Symmachiella dynata: one gene and its partners. The protein of the gene in region 3 interacts with the protein of the main gene of each other region in a pairwise test. Links are inferred from orthologs where the notes say so. Each region holds a gene or a part of one and is shown on either strand. Other genes may lie near its edges.

Evidence for each region. Proteins that work in one complex are often made in the same cells at the same time.
Region 1: the proteins of rplL (region 3) and dnaE interact in binary tests that used the Escherichia coli proteins (3 or more experiments, as listed by UniProt). The link is inferred for Symmachiella dynata from one-to-one orthologs.
Region 2: the proteins of rplL (region 3) and Mal52_RS18600 interact in binary tests that used the Escherichia coli proteins (3 or more experiments, as listed by UniProt). The link is inferred for Symmachiella dynata from one-to-one orthologs.

What each region holds. Positions count from the first base shown.
Region 1 is NZ_CP036276.1:5,703,258-5,710,312, forward strand. What follows is about bases 689-4,707. They hold dnaE (DNA polymerase III subunit alpha), read right to left. Parts: upstream 4,390-4,707; coding sequence 889-4,389; downstream 689-888. Other genes in these bases: pyrH (UMP kinase), read right to left, coding at 689-753. Also shown: more of pyrH, read right to left, coding at 1-688; Mal52_RS21550 (PEP-CTERM sorting domain-containing protein), read left to right, coding at 4,721-5,437; Mal52_RS21555 (hypothetical protein), read right to left, coding at 5,545-5,775; Mal52_RS21560 (leucine-rich repeat domain-containing protein), read left to right, coding at 5,894-7,055. UniProt on the Escherichia coli protein: DNA polymerase III is a complex, multichain enzyme responsible for most of the replicative synthesis in bacteria. This DNA polymerase also exhibits 3' to 5' exonuclease activity. The alpha chain is the DNA polymerase catalytic subunit.
Region 2 is NZ_CP036276.1:4,905,108-4,911,009, reverse strand. The notes cover bases 689-3,554. They hold Mal52_RS18600 (universal stress protein), read right to left. Parts: upstream 2,409-3,554; coding sequence 1,968-2,408; downstream 689-1,967. Other genes in these bases: Mal52_RS18595 (alanine/glycine:cation symporter family protein), read right to left, coding at 2,529-3,554; Mal52_RS18605 (DUF971 domain-containing protein), read right to left, coding at 1,609-1,935; Mal52_RS18610 (3-keto-disaccharide hydrolase), read left to right, coding at 715-1,545. Also shown: Mal52_RS18615 (thioredoxin family protein), read left to right, coding at 1-537; more of Mal52_RS18595, read right to left, coding at 3,555-4,220; Mal52_RS18590 (helix-turn-helix transcriptional regulator), read left to right, coding at 4,675-5,334; Mal52_RS18585 (NADH-quinone oxidoreductase subunit B), read left to right, coding at 5,483-5,902.
Region 3 is NZ_CP036276.1:6,767,847-6,770,666, forward strand. It holds rplL (50S ribosomal protein L7/L12), read right to left. Parts: upstream 1,705-2,820; coding sequence 1,297-1,704; downstream 1-1,296. Other genes in the region: rpoB (DNA-directed RNA polymerase subunit beta), read right to left, coding at 1-710; Mal52_RS25795 (hypothetical protein), read left to right, coding at 967-1,212; rplJ (50S ribosomal protein L10), read right to left, coding at 1,874-2,392; rplA (50S ribosomal protein L1), read right to left, coding at 2,675-2,820. UniProt on the Escherichia coli protein: The binding site for several of the GTPase factors involved in protein synthesis (IF-2, EF-Tu, EF-G and RF3). Is thus essential for accurate translation.

The sequences.
Region 1 (7,055 bases), 1.1 Mb from region 3 along the record:
GCCAATTCGCTCTCCGGCGGCGGCCCGTTCCAAGTTGCCCTCCCGTTTAAAATTGAAAACAACGATCGGTATGCCATGCTCCATGCAATGATGGAAAGCTTGTGCATCCATCACCTGCAGGTTTTGTGCTAGCACATCCTGATAGGAAATGTCCGAATAACGGACCGCATGCGGGTTCTTTTCAGGGTCTTCGGCATAAACGCCGTCCACGCGGGTCGCTTTGAGCACGACGTCCGCTTCGATTTCCCGAGCGCGGAGCGCGGCGGCGGTATCGGTCGTCACAAATGGACTGCCCGTTCCCGCCCCCAAAATCACCACGCGGCCTTTTTCCAGATGGCGAATACAGCGGCGACGAATGAACGGTTCCGCCACACCCTCCATGCGAATCGCCGTCTGCAACCGTGTGGGGACCCCGGCGTTTTCCAAGGCATCTTGCAGTGCCAACCCGTTGATCACGGTCGCCAACATGCCCATGTAGTGGGCTGTGGGAGCCTTGATCGAGGCGCTGACGGCAGAAAATTGCTTGCCGCGGAGAATGTTCCCCCCGCCAACCACAATTGCCAATTGCACACCCGATTCGACGACCCGCTTGATTTGTTGTGAAACGGCGGCCACCTCGGACATGGTAATGCCCGATTCGCCGCTACGGCAAAAACTTTCGCCGCTCAATTTGAGTAACACACGCGGATAAATCAGCGCGTCTTTGGAGACTGAAGAGTCATCGGACACTGGGGAATCATCAGAGTCGGGCATCGCCGCTGTTCCTTTTGGGCATTGAATCTGTCGGACGGAAAACCGTGCCAATTATTGGTCGAGTCATGCCGTTTTATATCAGGTCACCCACTTCGTGCAACCGGCAAGGTCGGTGAACCGGAGCGTAATATCGACTTAACCGGTCCGCCGACGTCGACGCCGCGCGCCGTGTAAGCGGACATTTGCCTGACCGACGACATCCTGCAATTCCGCTGCGACGCGGGGATCGCCGGAAACGCGCATCTCCGGGGGCGTTGAGAGGATAAACCGCACCTGCCGCGAACGATCTTCCTGATCGACCGATTCGACGACCAGCACGACTTCGCATTTGCCGGGATGCCGGCGGAGAACATCATGTACGCGTTCGACATCTTGGTCGCTGTGGAGGCCGCTTTGGAATTTGATCGCCACCTGTTCGGTGAACTTCCGTTTGGCATCCTCGATGGTCACCATTTCGTTGACGATCAAATTCGGCTCGCGACCGCGCCGATCGACTCGCCCGCGAATAAAGCAGATCATTTCCGGTTTGATCAATTCCTCATACCGGGCATAATCTTCCGGCCAGCAAATGCACCGCACAATGCCCTGGACATCCTCGAAATCAAAGTTGGCGTAGCGGGAATGGCCGTTGGTGCTCGGTTTTTTGGTGGCCGCCATCTTCACCGAATTGATGATGCCCCCCAACAGAACTTCGGCTTTATCGTCCAAGGCATGCAGGTCGCTGGTCGTGTGCGTCGCATACAGATTCAAGACGGCCGCACTTTCCGTCAACGGATGTGACGTCAGATAAAATCCAAAAACCTCTTTTTCAAAGGCAAGTTGCTGCGCGTGTTGCCAGTCTGGTACCTCCGGCAAAGTGCAGACCGGTTCGTCTGCGGTGGTCTCCTCTGGTTCGTCGTCGCCGAACAAGCTTTTTTGACCGCTGGCTTTATCGCGATGAATCGCAGCCGCCCCCTGCACCGCTCGTTCGACCACGGCCATTTGTTGTGCGCGGGTGCCGTCGAGGTTGTCCAGCCCTCCGGCTTTGATGAGGATTTCCAACGTCCCTTTGGTCATGTTTTTGGGATCGACCCGTTCGGCGAGATCGAAGATGCTCTTGTACGGCCCGTTGGCCTGCCGTTCCTCGACGATGGCCTTGGTATTGCTTTCACCGAGACCTTTGATGGCATTCAATCCAAACGTCAATCCATCTTCGATGACGCCAAATTCTTCCACCGATTGATTCACATCGGGGGGATACACCTTGATGTTCATCCGCCGCGCATCGTCCATGTGCTCGTTAATGCGGTCGGAACTTTCCATACCGCAGGACAACAGCGCCGCCATGAACTCCCAGGGATAATGCGCCTTGAGGTAGGCCGTCTGATAAGCAATCGCTCCGTAGGCTGTGGAGTGTGATTTATTGAACCCGTAACCGGCGAAGAACTCGATCATCTGAAACAGTTCTTCCGCCTGTTTCCGATCCATGTTGTTTTCGACCGCCCCGTTCAAAAACTCCTCGCGGTACTTGGCAATCACAGCCAGCTTTTTCTTACCGATCGCCTTAATACATTGATACGACGACGAAAGTTCGATATTCCCCAACCGGTTGAGAATCCGCATCACCTGTTCTTGGTAGACCATCACCCCGTACGTCTCAGCCAGGATCTCGTCGACCACCGGGTGCACGGTCGGTGGATCCATGCGCCCGTTTTTCACGTCGACGTAGGTCATCACCATGCCCCCTTCCAACGGGCCGGGGCGATACAGGGCCGACGTGGCGATGATGTCTTCAAACCGGTCAGGACGCATTTTCTGCAACAGGTCCCGCATCCCACCGCTTTCCAGCTGGAAGATGCCCTTGGTCTCGCCCCGTTGCAGCAGTGCAAACGTCTCCTTGTCGTCCAGTGGAAACTTGGAGGGATCAATATCGTGGCCGGCGTGCTTTTTGACGTTTTTGACCGCCTTGTCGAGAATCGTCAGATTCCGCAGTCCCAAAAAGTCCATCTTCAGCAGTCCGGCAGTCTCGACGTCGGTCCACTGCGTGAGGATGTCCTCTTTGCCGGTGATTTTCTGCAGCGGCACATACTCGTCCAACGGCCGGTCGGCTATCACTACACCGGCGGCGTGGGTTCCGACGTTGCGTGCCAAACCTTCCAACCGCATCGCGAAGTCCAGCACCTCTTTGATTTCCGGGTCGGAGTTGTAAACCGCTTTCAACTCGCCGCTCTCTTCGATGGCATCTTTGAGTTTGATTCCCAAGGTTTCAGGAATCATTTTGGCGACTTGATTCACGCGGTCGATGGGGATGCTCAGCACCCGCGCCACGTCGCGGACCGCCGCTTTGGCTTTCAGCGTGCCGAACGTACCAATTTGGGCGACGTTGGCTTCGCCATATTTTTCCTTCACATAGTTGAGCACGTCCGCGCGGCCGTCGCGGCAGAAGTCGATATCGATATCAGGCGCTTCAGCCCGGTTGGGATCGAGAAACCGCTCGAACAGCAGGTCATATTCCAACGGGCAAACGTTGCTCAGCCCCAACACATAGGCCACGATCGCTCCACACGCCGAACCGCGTGCCAGATTCGGGATGCCCTTGGACCGGGAAAAGCGGACGAAGTCCCACACGATCAAAAAGTAACTCGAATACCCCATCCGCTCGATGATGCTCAGCTCGTAATCCAAGCGGTCAAAATATTTCTGGTCCGCATCCTTTCCATACCGCCATTCAATGCCATTGGTGCACAACTCACGGAGGTACTCGACGTCGGTTTTACCTTCGGGCGGTTTGAATACGGGATAGTGCCGCGCGGTTAGGTCAATTTGAATATCGACCTTGTCGGCGATCTCCTGACTGCGGGCCACGGCGTCGGCGTGATCGGGGAAGGCAGCGTACATCTCTTCGGGCGAGCGGACGAAAAACTGTGAGCCTTCCATCTTCATTCGCCGCGTGTCGCTGCGGTAGCTCTTGGTATTCACGCACAGCAGCACATCGTGAGCAGCCGCGTCATCCTCGCACAAATAATGCGAGTCGTTCGTCGCCACCAGCGGCAGGCCTTTTTTGTTGGCGAAGTCGACCGTTGCATCGGCACAGATTTTTTGAATTTCCAAACCGGCATTTTGAATCTCGAGGTAATAGTCCTCGCCGAACATCTTGTGAAACCACTGAATCGTGTTATCGGCTTCCTGCATCCGTTCGCCAAGGATTTGCTGCGACAATTCCGCTGCCGCACATCCGGAAAGGCAAATCAATCCTTCGCGATGACGTTCCAGCAGTTCCTTGTCGATACGAGGCTTGTAATAAAACCCCTCCAAATAGGCCGCCGATGCCAGCTTGACCAGATTTTTGAAACCGGTGTAGTTTTTGGCCAACAGCGTGAGGTGGAAACTCGCCTCTTTCATCCGCGACGCATTGCGATCAAACCGGCTGCCGGGGGCGATATAGGCTTCGTAGCCTAGGATCGGTTTGATCCCTTCGCGTTGGCAGGTTTGGTAGAACTCCAACGCGCCGAATAAATTCCCGTGATCGGTGATCGCCAGCGAATTCATGCCCATGTCTTTGGCTTGTTGAACCAAAGCAGGAATCTTGCTGGCACCGTCGAGCAAGCTGTAGTGGGTGTGGCAATGCAGATGAACAAAGGGACGTGCGTCGTTCATAACGATCCTTCAGTGGGTGTGCCTGGGGCGCGGACGGTCCGTCGCGAGCGGTTTTCAAGCCATTGTATCAACCGCCTTGCGGGGCATCGACCAAATCGGGCGGAAAAGTTGATAACGGGCAGTTTTGCCTATGTTTCAAGGCAAAACGAGACCAATGGCTCGCCTATTTGCTCGTATTTATTTGCAAAAAGCACGGGGCGTGCTCATTGATTCTGCTTGTTGTCGCCAGCAGCTTGGGACATGATGGAAGGATGAACACGTGGGAAAGGTGCCCAGCGAAAACAGACGGATTTTTTCTTCAAAGATTTTCAACGAACGATGAGGCGCACAAATGGGGTTTAAAAAAACGGGACGACTCGTCCTCGCTCTGGCGATGACAGTCACGATGGTGACAGCGGCGCAGGCCGGACCGATCCAGGTGGGAGGCACGTATAACGTTAGAAACACGAACTTCCCCAACAGTTTTACGAGCGGACCGCTGACGATCAACTCGACAGCCAAACCGATCGGCGGCGCCGGTTCGGGCGGACTGACGGTGCGTGAACGGATTACCGACACCAGCTCCGAAGCGCAATGGATTGAATGGATCTTCGAAAAGACCGATGCGCCGTTGGCCGATGTGACTACCGGGGGTTGGAAGACTGAAATCTTCAATGTACCGGTCACCACTCCGGTGATTTATGATGGATTCTTCATTTACTGGACGATCAACGGCACCGCCGCGCAAAACATCACCACCATCCCCGGATTGGGCGCCCCGCAGGTCAACCCGCTGAACTCGTCGCATTTGGTGTACGGCGGGTATTTCCCAGCCGAAGGCCCCTTCACCGGCCCGTTGAGCTTCGATGCACTCCTGACCAATTACGGATTGGGAATTTCGGATGGAAACATGGACATCAACCAAATCAACGGCTTTGTCGTCGGCGCTCACCTGACAACATCAGTCAGCGCCGACGTAGTCCCCGAACCAGCCAGCATCACCATGCTGGCCATTGGCGGCATCGCCCTATGCGGCTACGGCTGGCGACGTAAACGCCGAACGGTCTGAGACGACTACGACGCTCGAAATGAAAACAGACCGCCCGCTTGAAAACGTCGGCGGTCTTTTTTGTTCGGTGGTTCTAAATTCGTGAGCCGTGAGCGTGGGCGCGCTGGTTATGCTATCTGCCGCCGAATGTCATCAAATGCCTCGGAGACAAGTTCCGCTTTCCCATCCGCATAATCGCGATGGCCTTGCTGGATATCGTCAATTGTCTTTTGGCGTTCGTATTGTTCGCGCCACTGCTTGAGCAGGTTCTCAGGTGACATATCAGCAGCGTCACTTTTGAGGTACTCAGTGATAAATTGATGAAACTCTAGCGTTTCACTGGGAACATGAGTTGTCATAGAATTTGCCTCCATGATCAACATATCACAATGCGGCTACCAAGGTCAAAATGGATTTCACAGCAAGACGGGATTTTTCTGGTAGACTACCCGGACACACAACATAGGAGCGCTCGCCATGTCCGAACCGAAACCAGCCAAATCTCAGGTAATTTTCTGGGTCTTTTTGTTCTTCGCTATTGCCACCGCTGTGGTTTTGATCTCCGTTTTTAATATACGTTCGCGTCATGAGCGTCAGCAGGCGGCGATTGTTGAGATTAACCGGCTCAGGGGCATTACTGAGACGCAAGTCAGACGCCCCTGGGGTATTCCCGATCGGCTTTGGCCTTCCGTGGATCACCTGTTTGTGCACCTGGAAAAGGTGGACTTCAATAGCAAGAAAGTCAACGACGACGACCTGCGGTTGTTGCAGGATACGGATCACGTATGGAAGTTACTTTTGCACAACACTGAGATTACCGATGCAGGAGTGCAGTACCTAAAAGATATGCCGCAGCTTAGGGTATTGACGCTCGGGAACACCAAAGTGAGTGATGCGGGGCTGGCAAACCTGACTGGGATCACAACTCTCATCGATCTTTCGTTGGGGAACGATAAACACGGCGATGCTGGATTGGTGCATATTGGCAAAATAACTAGCTTGAGAATGTTGACAGTCGGTGGAGCGGACATTACCGATGCGGGGTTGGCGCACCTGAGCAAATTGAGGAAGCTGAAAACTCTCAGATTAAGCGGCGCCCAAATAACCGATGCCGGATTGAAGCAATTCAGTTCGTTGCGAAATTTGCATTTGCTGGAAATCTCTGGCACAAACATTACCGATGCCAGCTTGACCGATCTCGGCAGCTTTTCAAAGCTGAAAAGATTGGCGCTTGTCGATTGCCCGCTGCGCGGGCCAGGGTTGGCGGAATTGGGGCGGCTAAAAAACCTGCAGAGCTTGCAGCTCACTCATACGCGGATTGACGACGACGGCTTGCGATATCTGCCGCGGCTCTCCCGACTGAGGAGTCTCAATTTGTCGGATTCAAACATCAACGGCGCAGGGCTGCAACATCTCAGTGGTTTGCCGGAACTTCACTCGTTAACCTTGCAGAACACGGGTGTCAAAAACGCGGGGTTGGAGCACATAGCAAAATTGAAAAAGCTCTCCGGCTTGATTTTAACGAACTGCCCGATCGACAAAGCGGGTTTAGAAAAACTCAGAAACGCTCCTGAATTGTCATATTTGAACTTGAATGACACCCCCATTGACGACGACGCAGTCGCAGCGCTCGCGATGC
Region 2 (5,902 bases), 1.9 Mb from region 3 along the record:
GCTCCTGAGTTTTCACTTCCCGACACGGATGGAAACACTGTGTCATCGGCAGACTTCTCCGGCAAGCCGTTGTTGGTTGCGTTCATCTGCAACCATTGCCCGTTTGTGATTCACGTGCGGGAGTGTTTGGCGAAGTTGGGTAGCGAATATCAAGGCAAAGGTGTCGCTATGGTGGGGATCAGTTCCAATGATGTCTCAACGCATCCTGGAGATAGCCCCCAAAAAATGCGTGACGAAAAGGACAGTGCAGGGTATACGTTCCCCTATCTTTATGACGAATCCCAAGAGGTCGCCAAGGCCTACAGCGCCGCCTGCACGCCTGATTTCTTCTTGTTCGATGCCGATCACAAACTGGTCTATCGAGGGCAATTAGACGACAGTCGGCCCGATAGCGGGATCCCTGTCACCGGCGAAGACTTGCGTGGAGCGCTCGATGCCCTACTGGCTGGCGAAGCGATTCCTGGCGAGCAAAAACCAAGCATTGGCTGCAATATTAAGTGGAAAACGGGCAACGAACCGTCGTACTTTCCCGCCTAAACCTAGCCTGCAGAGCTGGATTGGTTTTTTGGGGTTTCGCTGCTGGATGCGGATTAGGCGATTGAATGCGCGGGGCGGGAGGCTTAGAATTGAGGAACGGGCCAAGGGTTTTTCCCCATTCGTTCGCAACTCTCATTGCTTGTCATTATCCCGTCTTGATTCAAGTTCAATTTTTCCATGAAATCGCATTTCGGACTTCCTCAACCCGTACAGAGAATTGCAAGCCTGCGCCAGCCTGCTGGGCGGTTGCGGGCCGAGGTATTCTTTGTGACGCTGTTGGGCGTTTTGCTAACCGGGTTGATGGTTGCAGCGCAAGAAGAGCAACCGGCTAAGGCCGCGACAACTAAAGAAGAACCGGCTAAAAAAGAACCAGTTAAAGAGGAGTCCGACAAAGAACAACCGGCCAAACCTGGTGACGGTCAACCGCCGAGCCTGCTCGATTCGCCCAAGTTCTTCGAAGCCTGGGAACACTACTCCGCCGAAGAGGGAACCAAACTGGAAGACGTGTGGAGGATTGTCCAGGAAAAGGTCACGGTGGAGAGGAACGGACAGACGGTCGAAAAAATTGATAACGTTTTGCTCTGCACCGGAAAGCCGTTCGGATATTTACGCTCTAAGGAAATCTACGAGGATTGCCAGTTTGGATTGGAATGGCGGTTTCCCAAGGATGAAAACGGCAATAGCGGCATCTTGGTGTATGGTGTTGGCAAAGACGAGATCTGGCCCAAGTCGATTCAGATTCAATTTCACCGGCCCAAAGTCGGCAGCGTGTTTCCGATGAAGGACGCGACGTGCGACCCGCAACTTCCCGGTAAGATGTTGGAGAAACCGGCCAGTGAGTGGAACACTTGTGTCGTCACCTGCCGTGGCGACACGATCTCTTTAGAAATCAACGGCCAGGATTTTGGCGTCGTAAAAGGCTGCATGCCAACCAAAGGCTTTATCGCTCTGCAAAGCGAAGGGGCGGAAGTCCGCTTCCGCAATTTTTGGAAACGCCCGCTGAAGTAGCGGCTGCCAAGCATCGTTGCATTTCGCCGCGACTTATTCCACTGTGGCTTATTCCAAGGTGGCTTATTCCACCGTGGCGGTCCCCAATTCCCGCAGCAGCTCCAGCGAATAGATACCCGTTGCGTGTCCATCGCTAAAGGCGATGTTGTACGCATAGTTGCCCAACGGTTTCATGCCCGCCACCTTTGTCGGCGCTGCTTCTTCAATCGATAGCACGGGCAGACCCAGCGGGTCCGGGGCAGGTTCGTCCCGCTTTGCGCGGCATGTCGCGCAGGGGCAACTGTTACGCAAGAGCGACGCCGCGTACTCCATCCGGACACCGTCGTTCCAGACAATGATCAGATTGCCGTCTTGGCTGCTTAGATTCAGGGGCATCAATTCGCTGGACATTTCTTCGTTACCTATTCGGTGAAAACCGTCGTTCACTCGGCGTCGCTGCGGCGTAAAACCAGTACGGGACAATGTGCGTGGCGAATGACCCGTTCGGCAACCGACCCCAATACTAACCGTTTGAATCCACCATAGCCATGTGACGAAATCACGATCAAGTCTGCTGCAAGATCCGCGGCAAACTCGGTGATCAGGAAACCGGGATCACCAAATTTTACGTCGAATTGGACGCCATCCAATCCATGTTCGTGGGCATAGGTGGCGAACGTCTTCCGCACAGCTTTTTCCCGTGACTCGTCGTTGACTTCGCCCCAGATCACACCGGGAGAAAGCCCTTCCAGCGGAATCAGCACATGCACAGCATGCACATCGCTGGGACTGGCGGCCATTTCTACGGCAGTGGAAATCGCCTCTAGAGACGTCTCAGAAAAATCGACCGGGATCACGACCTTACGTTTGGGGAGCCATGACATGGTTCTGTGTCCTTAATTGTGAATTCGGCGAGTCGCACTAAGGGGCGTAACATCCGTGGCTAACTGCCGTGGTCTCGCAGGTTCGCTGCGATAGATTTTGATTGTTTCGATCAGGCTCTGCTATTTGTGTCTCTTAAACTCGCCCGCCTTGTAGCGCCGCCAATAGTTGTTGAGATCCTTACGGACCTTGCCGCTGAGCAGTGCCACGCCCAACACATTGGGGAAGGCCATCGTGAGGATCATCAGGTCGCTAAATTCCAATACATTCTTGGCCGACACAATGGACCCAAGAAATACAAATACCAAAAACACAATTTTATAAGGCAGAGACGCCCTGCGACCAAACAACGTCGTTGCGCAGCGTTCGCCGTAATAAGACCAGCTGATCATTGTCGAATATGCGAACAGAACGACCGCCACCGCCAGCAGATAGGGGAACCAAGAGACCTGTGATTGCAACGCTGCGGAAGTCAGCGCCGCTCCATTATCGCCGACTACGTATTCTTGCAATTCCGGATACTTCGCCGCATCATAGACTTGCGTGATGACGATCACCAATCCGGTCATCATACAGACCACAACCGTATCAATAAACGGCCCCAGTGATGCCACCGCTCCTTCACGAATCGGTTCTTTGGTTTTTGCGGCAGCATGGGCAATGGCGGCCGAACCGGTCCCTGCTTCATTGGAAAACGCAGCCCGCTTAAAGCCGATGACGATCACGCCCAGGATGCCGCCCTTAGCGGCGTCGGGTTGAAAGGCCGTGCGGAAGATCTCTTCGATCGCCCAAGGGATACGTTCGAAGTTGGTGGACAGAATGTAGAGCGCGACCAGAATATAAATTCCGCACATCAGCGGGACAATTTTTTCGGCCGTCGCGGCAATCCGGCGAATGCCGCCAATAATCACGACACCGACCACCGCAGCCATGACCAAACCGTATACGGGTTCGTTTCCATCAAGCCAAGTGAACTTCGTTTTAATCGCGCCCAACGACTGGTCCACCTGATACGCGCAGCCGCCGCCGAATGAGGCCATTATACAGAAGATCGAAAACATGACTGCCAGGCATTTGCCGAGGACTCCCAGCCCTTTTTCTCGCAAACCATCGGCCAAATACCGCATCGGACCGCCGGAAACCTGCCCGTCCGGATCGACGTGCCGGTACGATTGGGCCAGCGTGCACTCCACAAATTTGCTACTCATCCCCAGCACGCCGGCGACAAGCATCCAGACCAAAGCACCCGGTCCGCCGGTGCCGACGGCAATTGCCACGCCACCAATGTTTCCCAAACCAACGGTCGCTGACAGTGCGGAGGAGAGCGCCTGAAAGTGCGAGACCTCGCCCACGTCGTTGGGATCGTCGTAGTCCCCCTTCACCACCCGCACCGCATGCCAGAAGCCGCGGATGTTGATAAAGCCCATACGTATCGTAAAAAAGATCGCCCCGACGACGAGCCACACTACGACCACCGGCAATTTGGTGCCGATCAGTACCTGTTGGTCCTGGGGCAGGTCGGCTGTGGCCGGATCAATATAGGGCCGCCATTCCCCGGCGTAAAAGTCGTAATAGGGCACGGGGTAAAACGCGAAGGTCGCGACCGGCGCCACGAGGTACTTCCCAAAAAACTCGTCGACCTTGTCGATCCACGTTTTAGGTTCAGCTGGGGATGTTTCGGTCGCTTCATTGGCCTCAGCGGCCGATTCGCTAGGCGATGGTGAGGGGGTCTCTTGAGCGGAGGAGGGTGGGGGGAAGGCGAAAAACGTTGCCGCGACGAGGGCCACGATGACGCAGGAAAAGGTTTTGCGCATGTCGAACTTATTTCCCCTTCGGTTCCAGGTAGTGGTGACCGGCAGCAGGCCCCAAAGGGGACCGCGCTCGAACGAATATAACAGGCCCATCTTTATGAAGAAACTGTGATTGTGCCAGTCAACACACCGTGCCGTTGCTGCTGCGAGGCTCCAGTGGATTCCAAATCTCAATTGTCGAGTTACAAAACGAGGGTTTGACGGGATGATTTTGAGATAGCGATTGAAGCTTCACCTGAGTTACTCACAATATATTCGATCGCAATAATTGGAGTTGAGCCTTGGCTACTCTTGGGACGCGATTCGCTAGATTCTTATGCCAAAGACATCGATTGGGACGCCTTGATATTCTTTTTCGCATTTTTAGTTGTCAATATTACTTGAAATGTATAGGATAACGTTGTAGCGAGGGTGTATTTCCTGCCTGAGCAACGCAAATGATCGGCTGTAAATCCTTATGAAGAAAACACTTGAGAGTCAGGATCGCGAGTTTCTGGAACGGTTGCAGCGGCTCGGCTGCGGAACCGTGCAGGAGGTTTGCAAAGAGTTGGGGGTGACGGCAACCGCCGTGCGCCACCGGCTGGTTCGGCTACAGGGTTTGGGATTTGTGGGCCGTGATCTTGTCCGCGAAGGGCGCGGTCGTCCGCATCACGTTTATCGCGTCACGCAGGCGGGACAACGTGAGTTGGGGGACAATTACGGCGATTTGGCACTAGTGCTTTGGCGGGAATTGCAGAGTATCCCCGACCAAGCAGTCCGTGCTCAGGTTGAATCGCGGATCCGTGATGCGATGGTTTCGCAATACGCACATGCGGTCAACAGTCCGCAGTTGCGAGATCGCTTCCAGCAGTTGGGTGAGGTCTTAGCGAAACGCGGATATGACGTCGAAGTCGATCAATCGTCCGAGTTACCGGTACTCCGCGAAAATAACTGTCCCTACCAGGAATTGGCGGATAGCGATCGCGGGATTTGCGAAATGGAAGAAGAAGTTTTCGAAAAGGTTTTGGGTGTGCCGCTCAGGCTTTCCCAATGTTTTTTAGATGGTCATTCCTGCTGCGAATTTGAGCCGGCAGAAGTGGCTTCTCCCCCTGTTAATAACGCAGCAGATTCTCGGTAGTCCCCATGGATTGCGATAGAGGACAGAGTTGCTAAAGTGGACATAATCGGTCGGCGGTTCACAAAGACGCCGACTTGTCCTGGCTGGACACAAATGCATTGTTCAAGCCACTTTAGTTCCGTAGACATTCGAAAGTAGACAACCTCAAATGGCCTGGATCGACGAACGCTTTGAAGAAAACGTTGTGGTCACTACGTTGGAACAAGGGATGAACTGGGCGCGGCAGTCCAGTATTTGGCCCATGACGTTTGGGTTGGCTTGCTGTGCCATCGAAATGATGGCCGCTGGAGCCAGCCGATTTGACTTGGATCGGTTTGGAGCGGGTGCGTTTCGTGCAACTCCGCGTCAAGCCGACCTGATGATTGTTGCCGGCACGGTGACCCACAAGATGGCCAGCCGCGTGCGTCGACTTTACGAACAAATGCCCGACCCCAAATACGTCATCGCCATGGGCGCTTGCACGGTGGGTGGCGGTCCTTATTTCAAATATGGTTATCACGTGGTCAAGGGGGTCGATTTGGTTGTTCCGGTCGACGTCTATGTCCCCGGGTGCCCTCCGCGTCCCGAA
Region 3 (2,820 bases):
AACGTTTTCTCCAAACTGGCCGGCGACGTCTTGCTTTCGGTCACCTCGTAGAACAACTTCAGCAACGAAGCATCGGTCGAGTACTCCGGATCCATCGCTCGCAGCAACGTCAGAGCCGAGAACTTACCACTTTGGTCAATCCGAACGCCAAGACCTTCCTTCTTCGAGATGTTCAACTCGATCCAGCTTCCCCGCTCGGGAATCACGCGACACGAATAGGTCGGCTTTCCACCCGGCTCGGAAGAAGAGACAAAGTCCACACCGGGCGAACGGTGCAACTGACTCACGACCACCCGCTCGGCACCGTTGATGATAAACTCACCACCACCGAGCATGATCGGCATGTCGCCCAGATAGACCTCTTCCTCGATCGGCTGCTCTTTATTCAGACGCAACCAAACACGGAACGGACGGCCGTACGTCATCCGCAATTGGACACATTCGGTCGGCGTGTAGCGAGGTTTCCCCAGTTCATACTTGACGTAATCCAGCGAATACTGGCCGTCATAGCTTTCCACAGGGAAAATCTCACGGAGGATGCCCTCCAGGCCTTGATCCTTGCGCTGCCGCGAGGGAACACCGACCTGCAAGAACTCCGCGTAAGACGCGGTCTGAATCTGAGTCAGGTCAGGCAACTCAAATTCGTCGGGGATTTCACCAAAGTTACGAACTTCATCAAAAATCAACGTGCGTTGGTGAGGAATAGGCATGCGTGGCTCTCTAAATTCCTAGGTTCTGCCTGATGTGCGTGGCGGCGGAAACAGGAGACTAATCCATGAACAGCCTCCACCGGCAACCCTTCCCCGCAGCGCGAAACATCACGCGCGCCGAAACGAGTCCGCACAAGAAGCGCCATAACGCGCAGCGTGCTCGAGGGTCAGCGGCATCGAGACCGAATGAGTGACAACTCTCAGCCATATTGCAGTGGAGCGATGTTTGAGCAAGAGCGAAGATTACCAAGGATCCATGAAGTTGGTTTTAGGGGCGGACGGCTCGCTGCCGCGGCACTACACCACGGCACGCGCGCCATACAGTCATCACCGCAGCGGCTCCAACCACTGCGACCAGCGCCTCAACGAACTCAACCCGACAAACGAACGGCTCACCCGCGCAATTGCCGAACCGCACCCGTTAGAGACAGCCTCTACACGCCTGCACGATCAAACCACAACGGCCAACGACGGCGCTACGCCCAAACCCACCTGGAAATAGATCCGCCGAATCCTCAAGCGGCTGCCCAACAAAATCGACAACCGCCCATCCCTCAAGCAGCCCGCACCACGGCAACACCTGCGATCACTTGATTTCAGCAGTACCACCAGCGGCTTCAACTTCCGCTTTCAACTTCTCTGCATCTTCCTTGGAGACTCCCTCTTTCAACGGTTTGGGAGCATTTTCAACCAATTCCTTGGCTTCCTTCAGACCCAAACCGGTCGCGGCACGCACGACTTTAATCACCGGAATCTTGCTGTCACCAAACCCGGTGATCATGCAAGTGAATTCCGTTTGCTCGGCCGCAGCTTCACCGCCGCCACCATCTCCACCGGAAGCCGCCACAACAACGCCACCACCAGCCGGCTCGATGCCATGGTGATCTTTCAGGTAGTCGGCCAGCTTCTTGGCCTCCAACAATGTCAAGCCAGCAATCTTGTCACCCAACTCAACCGTCGGTTCATCGTATTCAATCACATCAGCCGTCGCCATAACCGTGTTCCTTTCTCAGCACATCAAAATCGTTGGACGCATATACAGAATTTATAGGAGATTCGCAGGCAGGACCACTCACGAGCCGATGCCCCCAACTGGCGCAGACTAAGCTCTTCTAGCTTCCAACCGCTCTTCAAAACTCAACTCAAACAACAAATCGAAACGACTACTCTTCTTCTCGCTCCGAGTGGGCCTTGACTTGCCCGGACACCTTGCCGCCGGGGCCAAGCAAAGCACCGACCAATTGACCACCCGGGCTGAGTGCCAACCCTGCAATCTGACTGATCAACTCCAAACGGCCCGGACTCTTACTCAGGACTTCCACGTCAGCGGCCGACAATGTCGTCCCCTCGACCGTGCCACCCTTGATTTCCAACCCATCGATCTGCTTGGCCCAATTGGCCATCTCCTTGGAGAGCGCGACGATATCCTCGCCACCCCAAACCAAGGCCGACGGACCAGCCAAGATCGGATCTAAGGCAGAAACCCCCGCCTGATTCAGTGCCATACGCGCCAAGGAATTCTTGACCAGCACCATCTTGATTTCTTTTTTACGCAGGTCCAAGCGCAACTGATTGGTCGTGATCGCATCAACCTTCGACGGATCGATCACCAACAGTTCCTGCACGTCGCCGATCCGCTCGCGGACATCCGACGCAATCAATTCCTTGATGTATTTACTCATGCTACTTAACAATCAATGCTAGTGCGCCCAGCGCAAATTTCTCACCGATCCAAGGGCAGCCCAGAAGGCCGCTACAAACCGGCTGCGCCGGGGCTTATCGCGTACACTAAACCAACGGGAGAAAAAAGTCACGCGTCCGAAGCGATTTCTATGCCAAAAGCGTCAGAATCGCCCAAACAATCCCGCCGATGCCACATTTTCAAGCCGCTGCGTTGACTGGAAGCCAGCCAATGCGTTGCTCAGCACACACTCCGGCCAACTGAGTGTGCACCACTGCAAAAATCACAGTGCGATACCAATTCCCGGGCTGTGCGTGGCTGAAACGGCGATGGTTCGCACGTAGACCCCTTTGGACCCCGAGGGCTTCATCGCACGAATCTGCTTGATGAAAGCGGAAATATTGTCCACCAACTGCTCTTCACTGAACG